2 regions of the Variovorax sp. dw_954 genome follow, and region 2 is predicted to be linked to the other one. Evidence: riboswitches for the same ligand, from Rfam matches in the RefSeq annotation. Region 2 holds a riboswitch; the other holds the start of a gene.
The links. A riboswitch is a leader RNA that binds a small molecule or an ion and turns the genes downstream of it on or off. The one in region 2 is predicted to bind glycine.
Positions count from the first base shown of each region.

Region 1: another riboswitch for glycine. It lies ahead of gcvT (glycine cleavage system aminomethyltransferase GcvT); the one in region 2 lies ahead of HB681_RS00965 (D-amino acid dehydrogenase).

Region 1 is NZ_JAAVVD010000002.1:325,464-333,101, reverse strand. It holds gene HB681_RS04675 (SDR family oxidoreductase) at 1-326, opposite strand, end outside; gene HB681_RS04670 (electron transfer flavoprotein-ubiquinone oxidoreductase) at 465-2,165, shown strand; gene denD (D-erythronate dehydrogenase) at 2,309-3,319, shown strand; glycine riboswitch at 3,328-3,428, shown strand; glycine riboswitch at 3,441-3,543, shown strand; gene gcvT (glycine cleavage system aminomethyltransferase GcvT) at 3,591-4,760, shown strand; gene gcvH (glycine cleavage system protein GcvH) at 4,803-5,177, shown strand; gene gcvP (aminomethyl-transferring glycine dehydrogenase) at 5,381-7,638, shown strand, end outside.
Region 2 is NZ_JAAVVD010000001.1:203,205-210,842, forward strand. It holds gene HB681_RS00940 (sialic acid TRAP transporter substrate-binding protein SiaP) at 1-257, opposite strand, end outside; gene HB681_RS00945 (FadR/GntR family transcriptional regulator) at 315-1,022, opposite strand; gene HB681_RS00950 (SDR family oxidoreductase) at 1,198-1,932, shown strand; gene HB681_RS00955 (SDR family NAD(P)-dependent oxidoreductase) at 1,929-2,684, shown strand; gene HB681_RS00960 (fumarylacetoacetate hydrolase family protein) at 2,742-3,593, shown strand; gene HB681_RS00965 (D-amino acid dehydrogenase) at 3,756-5,027, opposite strand; glycine riboswitch at 5,055-5,163, opposite strand; glycine riboswitch at 5,176-5,270, opposite strand; gene HB681_RS00970 (TetR/AcrR family transcriptional regulator) at 5,560-6,237, shown strand; gene HB681_RS00975 (acyl-CoA dehydrogenase C-terminal domain-containing protein) at 6,278-7,638, shown strand, end outside.

The sequences.
Region 1 (7,638 bases), on a different contig from region 2:
TCGTCCTCGTCCACGTCGAGCAGGCGCTGCGTGGTGCTGACGCCCGAGTTGTTGACGAGGATGTCGATGGAACCGACCTCGGTCTCGGCGCGCGCCACGGCCGCCTTGATGCTCTGGCGATCGGTCACGTCCAGCTCCACCACATGCGCATCGCCACCCTCGCCTTCGATGCGGGCACGCAGCTCCTTGAGCTTGTCGATCCGGCGGCTGGCCAGCACCACGGCGGCGCCGGCGCGGGAGAGCGTTCGGGCGAATTGCGCGCCGAGCCCGCTCGACGCCCCCGTGACAAAGGCCACCCGGCCCGCGAGATCGATGCTGTATGTCATGGCGGGAGTCCCTCGTGCGTTGCGCGGGGCGACGCCACAGGCGGCATCGCCGAATGACAGGGGATGAGACCACGCGCCGCATAAAATGCCGTGCATCCCCGCTCCCCTGCAACCAAAAAACATTATCGGCCAGACCCCATGACCCACGACGAAATCCTCGCCCAGTTCGGCCCCCGCGAAGCCATGGAGTACGACGTCGTCGTAGTCGGTGGCGGCCCCGCGGGCCTGTCCACCGCGATCCGCCTGAAGCAGCTGGCGGCCAAGAACAACACCGAAGTCTCCGTCGTCGTGCTGGAAAAGGGCTCCGAGCCCGGCGCGCATATCCTCTCCGGCGCCATCATGGACCCGCGCGCGCTCAACGAGCTGCTGCCCGACTGGGCCGAACTTGGCGCCCCGTTGAACCAGCCCGTCACCGACGACGCCATGGTGTTCCTCAGCGAGAAGACCGGCTACCGCACGCCCAACTTCTTCCTGCCGGACTGCTTCCAGAACCACGGCAACTACATCATCAGCCTGGGCAACTTCACCAAGTGGCTGGCCCAGCAGGCCGAGAACCTCGGCGTCGAGATTTTCCCCGGCTTCCCCGCGGCGGAAGTGCTCTACAACGACGACGGCTCGGTGCGCGGCGTCGCTACCGGCAACATGGGCGTCGGCAAGGACGGCGAACCCACCGACAACTTCCAGCTCGGCATGGGACTGCACGGCAAGTACACGATCTTCGCGGAAGGTGCACGTGGCCACCTCGGCCGCCAGCTCATCAGCAAGTTCAAGCTCGACGCCGGCAAGGACCCGCAGGCCTATGGCCTCGGCGTGAAGGAAGTCTGGGAGATCGACCCCAAGCGGCACCAGCCCGGCTTCGTGCTGCACACGGCCGGCTGGCCGATGAAGAGCGACACCTACGGCGGCGCCTTCCTCTATCACATGGAGGACAACAAGGTCACGCTGGGCTTCATCACCGGGCTCGACTACAGCAACCCCTACCTCAGCCCCTTCGAGGAGATGCAGCGCTGGAAGACGCACCCGAACATCCGCTGGTACCTCGAAGGCGACGAGGCCCACGGCATCAAGCCGGCCAAGCGCATCGGCTACGGCGCACGCGCCATCACGGCCGGCGGCCTGATGTCGCTGCCGAAGACGGTGTTCCCGGGCGGCGCCCTGGTGGGTTGCGAGGCCGGCTACCTCAACGTGAGCCGCATCAAGGGCAGCCACGCGGCCATCAAGACCGGCATGCTGGCCGCCGAAGCGGCCTACGCCGCGCTGCAAGCGGGCCGCCAGCACGACGAACTCACGGCCTACCCTGCCGCGTTCGAGAAGAGTTGGCTCTACAAGGAGCTGTACAAGGCGCGCAACTTCAAGAGCTGGTTCAAGAAGGGCCTGGGTGTCGCAACGCTGATGAACGGCGTCGAGCAGTTCCTCCTGAAGGGCCACGTGCCATGGACCCTGCACCGCGACAAGCCCGATCACCTCGCGCTCAAGCCGGCTGCCGAGTGCGAGCCCATCGTCTACCCGAAGCCCGACGGCAAGCTCACCTTCGACCGCCTCTCCAGCGTGTTCATCAGCAACACCAACCACGAGGAGCACCAGCCGGCCCACCTGACGCTGAAGGACGCGTCAGTGCCGGTCAACGTCAATCTGGCCAAGTTCGCCGGCCCCGAGTCGCGCTACTGCCCCGCCGGCGTCTACGAGTTCGTGCCCGACGGTGACGCCGGCAAGCAGCGCCTGCAGATCAATGCGCAGAACTGCGTGCACTGCAAGACCTGCGACATCAAGGATCCGACCCAGAACATCGTCTGGGTCACGCCGGAAGGCGGCGGCGGACCCAACTACGTCGGCATGTAGTAGCTACCCCTCGCTCTCCCGCCAGAACGCGCCCGCACGGCGCGTTTTTTGTTTACATTTTGTATCGGCGTGTTTCCTGCTTCACAGAAGGGAGGCGATGCGCTATGACATCGTTTTAAGCTGGCAGGACAGGAGAACTACCGATGCAAATCGTGATCACCGGCGGCGCGGGCTTCCTCGGGGCGCGACTGGCGCGCAAGCTGCTGGCCAGGGGCTCCCTTGGCGTCGGCGGCGGCAAGGAGCATCGCCTCGGCACGCTCACGCTGGTCGACCGGGTGCAGCCACCGGACGACCTGGCGAGCCATCCCCGGGTGAACGTGATCGTCGGCGACCTGTGCGAGCTGCTGGCCCCGGACAGTCCGCAGCGCGCCCTTCCGCCGGAGACGGCGGTGGTGTTCCACCTGGCCGCCGCCGTGAGCGGCGAGTCCGAGGCCGACTTCGAACTCGGCATGCGCAGCAATTTCCTGGCGACCTATGCCCTGCTGGAGGCCTGCCGGGCCCAGCACACGCGGCCGCTGCTCGTGTACGCGAGTTCCCTGGCCGTGTACGGCGCGCCCCTGCCCCATGTGATCGAGGACGACACGCTGCCCACGCCGCAGACCAGCTACGGCACGCAGAAGTTCATCGGCGAGCAGCTCGTGGCCGACTACGGGCGCAAGGGCTACGTCCACGCGCGCAGCGTGCGCCTCATGACCGTGGCGGTGCGGCCGGGCGAGCCCAACGGCGCCGCGTCGGGCTTCCTCAGCGGCATGTTCCGCGAGCCGCTGGCCGGGCTGCCCTCGCGCTGCCCCGTGCCGCCGGAAACGATGGTGGCGCTCTCGTCGCCCGCACGCACCATCGAGGGGCTGATCTGCGCCGCGACCGCACCACACGCCAAATGGGGGCCACGCACCGCCGTCAACCTCCCATCCTTGTGCGTCAGCGTCGACGAGATGGTCCAGGCGCTGCACCGCATCGGCGGCGCCGCCGCCACCGACCTGCTGGACATGCGGCTCGACCGCACCATCACCGAGATCATCAGCGGCTGGCCGGGCCGCTTCGAATGGGTGCGCGCGCGCGACCTGGGCCTGTATGCCGACGAGAGCATCGACGCCATCCTGCGCGACTACGTCCGTGAAAATCCCGACGCGGTGATCCTGCCCGTGGCGGCCTGACAGTAGAATTCCGCCGGTCAGGAGAGCGCCCCGGCAACGGGACCGCCGAAGGCGCAGGCCCCCTAAAGAATGGGTCCGAACGCTCAGGCAAAAGGACTGACAAGGCGCCCGCTCCAACGGGCGTTTTCTTGCTGGAGAGAGACCGCGCAACCAGGCGGTCCACCGAAGGAGCAAACCCCGATCGTGGGGCGAATCTCTCAGGTAAAGCGGACAGCAGGAGTGCCCGTGGCATTTGCCATGGAACTCGACTGCCCCACCGGAACCAAGCCTCATGGCCACTCCATCCGACACCTCCGCTGAACTTCTCAAGACACCGCTGAACGACCTCCACGTCGAGCTTGGCGGGCGCATGGTGCCCTTCGCGGGCTACTCGATGCCGGTTCAATACCCGGCCGGCCTCATGGCCGAACACAAGCACACGCGCGAAGCCGCCGGCCTCTTCGACATCTCGCACATGGGGCAATTGCGGCTCGTCGGCCCGGACGCGGCGGCCGCCTTCGAGACGCTGATGCCGGTCGACGTGATCGGCCTGGCGCCGGGTAAGCAGCGCTACGGCCTGCTGCTCGACGACAACGGCGGAATCCTCGACGACCTGATGTTCTTCAACGAAGGCATGGACTCGCTCTTCGTGATCGTGAACGGGGCCTGCAAGGCAGCCGACATCGCGCACATCACGGCAAGGATCGGCGGGCGCTGCTCGGTGCAGCCGCTGCCCGACCACGCGCTGCTCGCGCTGCAAGGCCCGCAGGCCGCCGCCACGCTGGCGCGGCTGTCGCCGGGTGTCGAGCGCTACGTCTTCATGACCGGCGGCGCCGTGCAGATCGGCTCGATCCCGGCTTTCGTGACGCGCAGCGGCTACACCGGGGAAGACGGCTTCGAGATCTCGGTGGCCGCAAGCGACGCCGACGCACTCGCCCGCCTGTTGCTGGCGCAACCCGAGGTCAAGCCCATCGGCCTCGGCGCCCGCAATTCGCTGCGCCTCGAAGCCGGCCTGTGCCTCTACGGGAATGACATCGACACCACCACCACGCCGGTCGAGGCCTCGCTCAACTGGGCGATGCAGAAGGTGCGCCGCGCCGGGGGCACGCGCGAAGGCGGCTTTCCGGGAGCAGAGAAGATCCTCGCGCAGTTGGCCGTGGCCAGCGACCTGGCCGGCCACGTCGACCAGAAGACGCTCACGCGCAAGCGCGTCGGCCTGGTGGCGCTGGAGCGCGTACCGGTGCGCGACGGCACCGAGCTGCAATCCTTCGAAGGCCATCTCATCGGCAAGGTGACCAGCGGCCTGCTCGGCCCGACGGCCGACCGTCCGATCGCCATGGCCTACGTGGCCACGGCCTTTTCCGAGCCCGGCACCCGCATCCAGGCCATCGTGCGCGGCAAGCCCGTGCCGATGGAAGTGACCACCATGCCCTTCGTGCCGACGCGCTATTTCCGCGGCTGATTTCCCCAAGGTTCGCCAGATTTTTTTGCAGGAGCTTTCTTCATGACCGTCAAGTACACCCAGGACCATGAGTGGGTCCAATCCACCGGCGGCGATGCCGTCACCGTCGGCATCACCGTGCACGCGCAGGACGCGCTCGGCGACGTGGTGTTCGTCGACCTGCCCGAAGTTGGCAAGACCTTTGCGCAAGGCGAAGTGGCCGGCGTGGTCGAGTCGGTCAAGGCCGCTGCCGACGTGTTCATGCCCGTGTCGGGCGAGATCACCGAAGTCAACGAAGCCCTGCGCGCCGACCCGTCGCTCGCCAACACCGATCCGCTCGCGGCCGGCTGGTTCTTCAAGGTCAAGCTGAGCGATTCCTTGCAGCTGGATGCGCTTATGGATTCGACCGCCTACGACAAGTTTGCGGCGGAGGCTTGATCTACCGCCGCTGAATGCGGACGGCCGGACGCGAAAGACCCAACGCGGACAGCCGAACGCAGAAGTCGCAAAGGTTTCGCAAAGGTCGCAAAAGAAGACAGAGATTTTCCTGGAAGTCCTCTTGCGACTTCTGCGAAACCTTCGCGACCTCTGCGTTCGGTTCCCGTTCCCGCATTCCCCCGCCCCCTGACAAGAACACGCCAATGCCCAACGCCCTGCCCTCCCTGCGCCAACTCGAGAACGCCGAAGAGTTCGTCGCGCGCCACATCGGCATCGAAGCCGCCGACGAGGCGCGCATGCTGCCCGTCATCGGCCATGCCACGCGCGAGGAATTGATCGACGGCATCGTGCCGCCGGCCATCCGCCGCTCGGCGCCGATGGACCTGCCGCCCGCCATCACCGAGGCCGCCGCGCTGGCCGAACTCAAGGCCATGGCGTCGAAGAACAAGGTCGCACGCAACTTCATCGGGCAGGGCTACTACGGCACGCACACGCCGGGCGTGATCCTGCGCAACATCCTCGAGAACCCGGCCTGGTACACCGCCTATACGCCCTACCAGGCCGAAATCTCGCAGGGTCGCATGGAAGCGCTGCTGAACTTCCAGACCATGGTCTGCGACCTCACCGGCATGGCCATCGCCAATGCGTCGATGCTCGACGAAGCCACCGCCGCGGCCGAGGCCATGACGCTGGCCAAGCGCAGCGTCAGGAGCAAGAGCAACGTGTTCCTGGTGGCGGGTGACTGCCATCCGCAGACCATCGAGGTCATCAGGACGCGCGCCGCGCCGCTGGGCATCGAGATCAAGATCAGCACCGCGACCGAAACCCTGCCGCACCTGATGGCGAGCGGCGACTTCTTCGGTGTGCTGGCGCAATATCCCGGCACCACCGGCCAGGTGCATGACCTGCGCCCGCTGGCCGGCCACGCGCATGCCAACAATGCCGCGCTGTGCGTCGCGGCCGACCTGCTCGCGCTCACGCTGCTCGCGCCCCCCGGCGAATGGGATGCCGACATCGTCTGCGGCACCACGCAGCGCTTCGGCATGCCGATGTGCAACGGCGGCCCGCACGCGGCCTACCTGGCCTGCCGCGACGAATTCAAGCGCTCGCTGCCGGGCCGGCTGGTCGGCGTCAGCGTCGATGTGCATGGCGCGCCCGCCTACCGCCTCGCGCTGCAGACGCGCGAACAACACATCCGCCGTGAGAAGGCCACGTCGAACATCTGCACCGCGCAGGTGTTGCCGGCCGTGATCGCGAGCATGTACGCGGTCTACCACGGGCCCCAGGGCCTCATCCGCATCGCACAGCGCGTGGCCGCGTTGACGGCCGTGCTCGCCGAGGGCCTCGAAGAGATGGGCCGCGTGGTGGCCAACGCCACCGCCTTCGATTCGCTGACCATCCAGACCGGCGACGACACCCAGGCCATCCTCGACCGCGCCACTGCCGCCAACATCAACCTGCGCTGCCGGCTGCAGGGCCACCTCGGCATTTCGCTCGACGAGACCAGCACCTATGCCGACGTCGAAGACCTGTGGGCGCTCTTCGCGCCGAAGGACGCGCACCTGCCGCATTTCGAATTGCTGGCCGAAGGCGTCGCGCCGCGCATCCCCGAGGAGCTGCGCCGCACCAGCGACTTCCTCACGCACCCGGTGTTCAACACGCACAAGAGCGAGACCGGCATGCTGCGCTACATCCGCAGCCTGAGCGACAAGGACCTCGCGCTCGACCGCAGCATGATCCCGCTGGGCAGCTGCACGATGAAGCTCAACGCCACGAGCGAGATGATCCCGATCACCTGGCCAGAATTCGCCAACATCCACCCGTTCGCGCCGGCTGAGCAGCGCCAAGGCTATGCCGAGCTGGACCAGCAACTGCGCGACTGGCTCTGCGAAGCCACCGGCTATGCCGGCATCAGCCTGCAACCCAATGCCGGCTCGCAGGGCGAATACGCCGGCCTGCTGGCCATCAAGGCCTTCCATGCATCACGCGGCGAGGGCCAGCGCAACATCTGCCTGATTCCGTCATCGGCCCATGGCACCAATCCGGCCAGCGCACAGATGGTCGGCATGCAGGTCGTCGTGACGGCCTGCGACGCGCAGGGCAACGTCGACCTCGACGACCTCAAGCGTGCGTGCGAGAAGCACAGCGCCAACCTGGCCGCCGTGATGATCACCTACCCCAGCACGCACGGCGTGTTCGAAACCGGCGTGAAGGCGCTGTGCGAACTCGTGCATTCGCACGGCGGGCGCGTGTATGTCGACGGCGCCAACATGAACGCGCTGGTCGGCGTGGCTGCGCCGGGCGACTTCGGCGGCGACGTGAGCCACCTGAACCTGCACAAGACCTTCTGCATTCCGCACGGCGGCGGCGGACCGGGCGTGGGCCCGGTGTGCGTGGTGGAGGATCTGGTGCCCTTCCTGCCGGGCCATGCGACCGCAGGCATCGCGTCGCAAGGCCCCGG
Region 2 (7,638 bases):
AGCGTCAGCCCCTGGTTGATATCGCTTTCCTTGCCCAGGCTGGAGGCCGGGAACACCTGGATCTCGTACTTGCCGTTGGTGCGCTTCTTGATCTCCTCCGCGGCCCAGAGCGAGTACTTGTGGAAGGGCTCGGACGTCTCGTACACATGCGCCCACTTCAGCTTGACGGTCTGCGCACTGGCCAGGCCCATGGCGCCCAGCGCGCTCCATGCGATGGCGCAGACGGCCAGGGTCTTGAAGGCGAATCGTTTGTTCATGCGTCTCTCTCCAGGGTGGTTGAAAGGTCTGTCACGGGAAAACGATGGATCAGCGGCTCATGCCGCCTTGGCGCGGCGCCAGCTGGCGCTGTAGCGCTGGTGGGACTTGTCCATGTGCGCATGCATGGCGGCACGCGCGGCATCGGGATTGCGCGCGACGATGGCGGCCACGATAGCCTCGTGCTCGGCGATCGCATGGCGCCACGACACCGCGTTCTCGAAGTAGCCGCCGAGCCGCGTGAACAGCGGGCCGTAGCGCGAGTCCCAGAATCCCTGCACCGTCTCGACCAGCACCGCGTTGCCGCTGGCCTCGACGATGGCGACGTGGAAAGCGCGGTCGCCCTCCAGCGGCATCACGCTCTGGTCGGCCTGGGCGCGCATGGCGTCGACCGCCCGGCGCATGGCGTCGAAGTCGCGCTTCTTGCCGTGGATCGCCGCCAGCGCGGCCGTCTCGCCCTCCACGACGCGCCGCGCGCGGATGAGTTCGAGCGGGCCCCATTCGGTGACCTCGACGGCGGGACTCGATCGCTTCGAGCGATCGAGCACGTACACGCCGGAGCCGGTGCGCACCTCGACCCAGCCCTCGACTTCCAGCGCGATCAGCGCCTCGCGCACCGAGGGGCGGCTCACGCCCAGCTGTCGCGCCAGGTCGCGCTCCGCAGGCAGCCGCGCACCCGTCGCGAACTCGCCCTTCGCGATCAGCGCGCGCAGCTGGTCGGCGATCTGGCGGTACAGGCGCTTGGGTTCGATGGATTGCAGCGGCACGGGGATGCGCGTAAGGTCGCGGGGCGTTTCAGGCGGGATCTTAAGGGTTGTCCTGAATTGGACAAGTGGTAAGGCCAATTCAGAATACGATCCCCGCCGCGCCGCAGCCATCGGGCGAAACCCTCGGCGGCACCCTCTCGGCACATCGCCACCTCATTCCACTCCAGGAGACAGCATGCGACTCAAAGGCAAGACGGCCCTCATCACGGCGGCCGGGCAGGGCATTGGCCGGGCCACCGCGTTGGCCATGGCGGCCGAAGGCGCGCAGGTGTGGGCGACCGACGTCAACCCGAAGCTGCTGGACGCCTATGCGGGCACGGCCAACGTGCAGACCGCGGTACTGGACGTGCTCGACAAGGGCGCCATCCAGGCGCTGGTCGCGCGCATGCCTGCCATCGACGTGCTGTTCAACTGCGCCGGCGTGGTGCACAACGGCCCGATCCTCGAGGCCACCGACGCCGACCTGGAGTTCGCCTTCAACCTCAATGTGCGCGCCCAGTTCTGGACCATCCAGGCCGTGCTGCCGCGCATGCTCGCCGCAGGCGCGGGCAGCATCATCAACATGGCCAGCGTCTGCTCCAGCATCAAGGGCCTGCCGAACCGCAACGTCTACGGCACCACCAAGGCGGCCGTGCTGGGCCTGACCAAGAGCGTCGCCGCCGACTACGTCGCGCAGGGCATCCGCTGCAACGCGGTGTGCCCGGGCACGGTCGACACGCCCTCGCTGGGCGAGCGCATCAATGCCAACGAAGACCCGGTGGCTGCACGCAAGGCCTTCATTGCACGGCAACCGATGGGCCGCCTGGCGCAGGCGGAGGAGATCGCACCGGTGGTGGTGTTCCTCGCGAGCGACGAGGCCGTCTTCGCGACCGGCCAGGCCTTCTCGGTCGACGGCGGCATCACGATATGAACCGCCTCGATTTCGACGGCCGCCACGCGGTCATCACCGGCGGCGCGACCGGTCTCGGCTTTGCGATTGCGCAGCGCCTTCTCGATTCGGGCGGCAGCGTCACGCTGTGGGACCGCGACCCGGCTGCAGCGGATGCGGCGGCGAGACGACTCGGCGCAAATGCCAAGGCCGTCGCGGTCGACGTCTCCGATGCGGCCGGCGTGGCCAAGGCCGTGCAGGCCACGCTCGCGCTGCGCGATGCGGGCGGCGTGGTCGATGCGCTGGTCAACTCTGCCGGCATCACCGGGCCCAACACCAGCGTGGACAGCTACCCCGTCGACGCCTGGCGCCAGGTCATCGACGTAAATCTGACCGGCACCTTCCTCTGCTGCCGCGAATGGGTGCCGCACCTGCGCGAACGGGCCTGGTCGCGCATCGTCAACATCGCGTCGGTGGCCGGCAAGGAGGGCAATCCGAATGCCAGCGCCTACAGCGCCAGCAAGGCCGGCGTCATCGCGCTGACCAAGTCGCTCGGCAAGGAACTGTCCGGCACCGGCGTGCGCGTGAACTGCGTGACGCCGGCGGCGGTGAAGACCGCGATCTTCGACCAGATGTCGAAGGAGCACATCGCCTTCATGCTCTCGAAGATCCCGATGGGCCGCTTCGGCACGCCGGAGGAAATCGCATCGATGGTCGCCTGGCTCTGCACCGAGGACTGCGCGTTCTCCACCGGCGCGACCTTCGACCTGTCAGGCGGCCGGGCCACCTATTGATTCGCGGCGCGAGCGCGCTGACTACACTTCCCATCCCTCTCTGAAAGGACTATCGACATGAAACTCGTGCGCTACGGCAATCCGGGCAAGGAAAAGCCAGGCCTGATCGACGACAACGGCCAACTGCGCGACCTCAGCGCCGTGGTGCCGGACCTGGGCGGCGCCCAGCTCGGCGACGCTACGCTGGCCAAGATCCGCAAGATCAAGACCGACAAGCTGCCGCTGGTCCGTGGCAAGCCGCGCCTGGGTTGCCCGGTGGCGAACACCAGCAAGTTCATCGCCATCGGCCTGAACTACGCCGACCATGCGGCCGAGTCCGGCATGCCGATTCCCAAGGAGCCCGTGGTGTTCACCAAGGCCGTGAGCTGCATCCAGGGTCCGAACGATCCGGTGATGTTGCCCAAGGGCTCGGTCAAGGGCGACTGGGAAGTCGAACTGGGCGTGGTCATCGGCAAGCGCGCGCGCTGGGTGTCGCAAAAGGAGGCACTCGATTTCGTCGCCGGCTATGTCCTCATCAACGACGTGAGCGAGCGCGAATGGCAGCTCGAGCGCGGGCTGACCTGGGACAAGGGCAAGGGCTTCGACACCTTCGGCCCGATCGGCCCATGGCTCGTCACGCGCGACGAGGTGCCCAACCCGCAGAAGCTCGGCATGTGGCTCGACGTCAACGGCAAGCGCATGCAGACCGGCAACACCAAGACCATGATCTTCAATGTCGCCAAGCTGGTGAGCTACGTGAGCCAGCTCAACACGCTGGAGCCCGGCGACATCATCACCACCGGCACGCCGCCGGGCGTCGGCATGGGCATGAAGCCCTCGGCCGTGTTCCTGAAGAAGGGCGACGTGATGACGCTCGGGATCGATGGCTTGGGCGAGCAGCGGCAGGAAGTTGTGCCGTTCAAGCTCTGAGTCGCTGACCTGCGGAAGCGGGTTCTGAATACGGGAACCGGACGCAGAGGACGCGAAGGTTCCGCGAAGGACGCAAAAGGAATACGGAAATTTTCTGAATCCTTTGCGTCCTTTTGCGTTTCTTCGCGACCTTCGCGTGCGTTCAAGTCCGCATTCGGCGGCTCATTTCTGGAATGCGAAGTCGACTTCCGGCGCCAATCCACTCACGATGTGCGCGATCGACTTGCCGGACCCGCAGGCATGCGTCCAACCCAGCGTGCCATGCCCCGTGTTGAGGAAGAAGTTGGGCAGCTTCGTCTTGCCGATCATCGGCACGTTGCTCGGCGTCGCCGGGCGCAGGCCGGTCCAGAACTGGGCCTTGGACGTGTCGCCCGCACCTGGAAACAGTTGCTCTACGCGCCGCACGATCGCCTCGCAGCGAACGCGGTTGAGGTCGCGGTCGTAGCCGTTGAGTTCGGCCGTTCCGGCGATGCGCATGCGGTCGCCGCGGCCATCCTCCGATGTGTAGCGCGAGAACACCAGCTTGAACTCGTCGTCCGTCAGGGAGACCTGGTAGGCCTTGGACGCATCCTTCACCGGCAGCGTCACCGAATAGCCCTTGGCCGGGTAGATCGGCAACTCGATGCCCAGCGGCTTGGCATAGATCGGGCTCAGCGAACCCATCGCCATCACATAGGCATCGGCCTGCAGGCGCTGGAAGCGGCCTTCGATGTCGGTGGCTTCGACGTGCTCGACCTTGCCGCCTGCCTCGCGGATCGCCGTCACGGTGTGGCTCATGAGGAACTTGACGCCAGCCGCTTCGCAGAGCTTGACCAGTTCGCGTGCGAATCGGTTTGCATCGCCCGACTCGTCTTCGGCGGTGTAGGTCGCGCCGGCCAGTTGCGGACGGATGTGGGCCAGCGCGGGTTCGAGCTTCACCGCCTCGTCGGCGGAAATGACGAGGCGCTCGCAGCCCAGCGCGCGCATCTGCTCGGCCGGCTTCAGTGCACCGTCGAACTCCTTCTGCGTCGTGTAGAAGTGCAGGATGCCCTGCGTGCGCTGGTCGTAGCCGAGGCCGGTTTCGCTGCGCAGCGCCTGCAGCATGCTGCGGCTGTAGGTGCCCAGTCGCACGATCTGCTCGATGTTGTGTTTCGTCCGCGCCGGTGTGCATTCGCGCAGGAACTGCAGGCCCCACATCCACTGGCGCATGTCGGCGCGGATGCGGAACAGGAGCGGCGCGTCTTCCTTGCCCAGCCATTGCAGCACCTTGATCGGGGCGCTTGGATTGGCCCAGGGTTCGGCATGGCTGACGGAGATCTGCCCGCCGTTGGCAAAGCTGGTTTCGGCGGCCGGCGTGGCCTGCCGGTCGACCACGGTGACTTCATGGCCGAGTTTCTGAAGGTAATAGGCCGAGGTGACGCCGAGCAAGCCGGCGCCCAACACGATCACGCGCATGGGAGGTCCTTTGAATGGATTTCAAAAGCCGCTCCCCCTGTCCTTGTTACCTGAGAGTTTCGACCTCCGCGCCCGCGGGGGTGTTGCTCCTTCGGTGCATCGGGCATGTGCCCGATGGCTCTCCAGACGGCGATATCGATGGGTGCAGTACACGACCCCGTGAAAGGTCGACCTGAGCGTTCATGGGAGTTTGCGCCTTCGGTGGAGCGGTCGCATGACCGCTCGCTCTCCTGCGGGCTGGATTCTAGGTTTGGCGCTTCGAATCGCCAACAGGGTGGCAAAGAATGACCCGACATATCGACCTGGATGTGGCCCTGCGACATCACGCGCGCGCACTTGGCATCCCCGCCCCGGAGGAGTGCAGCGTGTAGCCATCGGGCGTGGCATGCACCGCCTTTTCCGTGCCGATCACGCCGCCCTGAAAAGACGTCACTCACGTAATAGTCCACCAGAAGTCGGGGGCTTTGCACTTCTGCGTGACGCGGTTTCACTGCAAAATAGCACGACCGTTCGTTTTATTGAATAAGCACTCATGTCCGTCACCGCCGCGTCCGCAAAAGCCTCGCGTACCGCCCAGAAGGGCCAGCAGACCAAGGCCGCCATCGTCGATGCGGCGCTCAATCTTGCCGCACAGATCGGGCTCGAGGGCCTGTCGATAGGGGCCGTGGCCGAACTCACGCAGATGAGCAAGTCGGGTGTGTTCGCGCACTTCGGCTCGCGCGAGGAACTGCAGATCTCCGTGGTCCGCGAATACCACGCCCGCTTCGAGCAGGAAGTGTTCTACGCCGCCATGTCGGCGCCGCGCGGACTGCCGCGCCTGTGCGCCTTGTTCGACAACTGGATGAAGCGCACCTCGGTCGAGATCGACTCTGGCTGCATCTACATCAGCGGCGCCACCGAATTCGACGACCGCCCGGGGCCGGTGCGCGACGCGCTGGTCGAGTCGGTCAACATCTGGCAGGGCGCCATGTTCCGCGCGGTGCAGCAGGCCACGGCCGAAGGCCACTTCCGCGACGACGCCGACGAGCGCCAGATCGCCTTCGAGATCCACGGACTCATCCTTGCGTCTCACTACGAAGCGCGCTTCCTGCACGTGCCCGGTTCGATCGAGCGCGCCAGGCGAGGCTTCGGAAACATCATCCAGCGCTCGGCTACGCCGTCAGCCCCGCGCCCCGCGTCCATGCAGTCCTCGCCATCGCGCGAAGGCTGATTCACTTTTTACCCAAGAAACTGCTCAGGAGCTTTCGTCCATGCCTTCCTACACCCCGCCGCTGCGTGACATGCAATTCGTGCTGCATGAAGTCTTCCATGTCGCCGATGAATTCAAGGCCATGCCCAAGCATGCGGAAACCGACGTCGACACCATCAACGCCGTCATCGAAGAAGCAGGCAAGTTCGCTGCCGAAGTGACCTTCCCGCTGAACATCTCCGGCGACGCGGAAGGCTGCACGCTCGACAAGGCCACGCACGAAGTCACCGCGCCTAAGGGCTTCAAGGAAGCCTACGCACAGTTCGTCGAAGGCGGCTGGCCGGCGCTCTCGTGCAGCACCGAGTTCGGCGGCCAGGGCCTGCCGTACGTGCTGAACCAGTGCCTCTACGAAATGCTCAACAGCGCGAACCAGGCCTGGACCATGTACCCCGGCCTCTCCCACGGCGCCTACGAAGCCCTGCAGGCGCACGGCACCGACGCGCAGAAGAAGACCTACCTGCCCAAGCTCACCACCGGCGAATGGACCGGCACCATGTGCCTGACCGAGCCGCATTGCGGCACCGACCTCGGCATGCTGCGCACCAAGGCCGAGCCGCAGGCCGACGGCAGCTACAAGATCACCGGCAACAAGATCTTCATCTCGGCCGGCGAACACGACATGGCCGAGAACATCATCCACCTGGTGCTCGCTCGCCTGCCGGACGCGCCCAAGGGCAGCAAGGGCATCAGCCTGTTCGCGGTGCCGAAGTTCCACGTCAAGGCGGACGGTTCGCTGGGTGACCGCAACCCGATCTTCTGCGCCGGCCTCGAGCACAAGATGGGCATCCACGGCAACGCCACCGCGCAGATCGCCATCGACGGCGCTACCGGCACCATGGTCGGCGAGCCCAACAAGGGCCTGGCCGCGATGTTCGTGATGATGAACGCCGCACGCCTGGGCGTGGGCAACCAGTCGCTGGGCCTGACCGAAGTGGCCTACCAGAACGCGCTGGCCTATGCCAAGGACCGCATCCAGATGCGTTCGCTGACGGGCGTGAAGGCCAAGGACAAGGATGCCGATCCGATCATCGTGCACCCCGACGTGCGCAAGATGCTGCTGACCGCCAAGGCCTACGCCGAAGGCGGCCGCGCGCTGCAGGTCTTCTGCACGCTGCTGCTCGACAAGGAACACCACCACCCCGACGAAAAGGTGCGCAAGGACTCCGGCGAACTGGTCGCGCTGCTGACCCCGATCGTCAAGGCCTTCATCACCGACAACGGCCACATCGCGACCAACGCCTGCATGCAGGTCTACGGCGGCCATGGCTTCATCACGGAATGGGGCATGGAGCAGTTCGTGCGCGACAACCGCATCAACATGATCTACGAAGGCACGAACACCGTGCAGTCGCTGGACCTGCT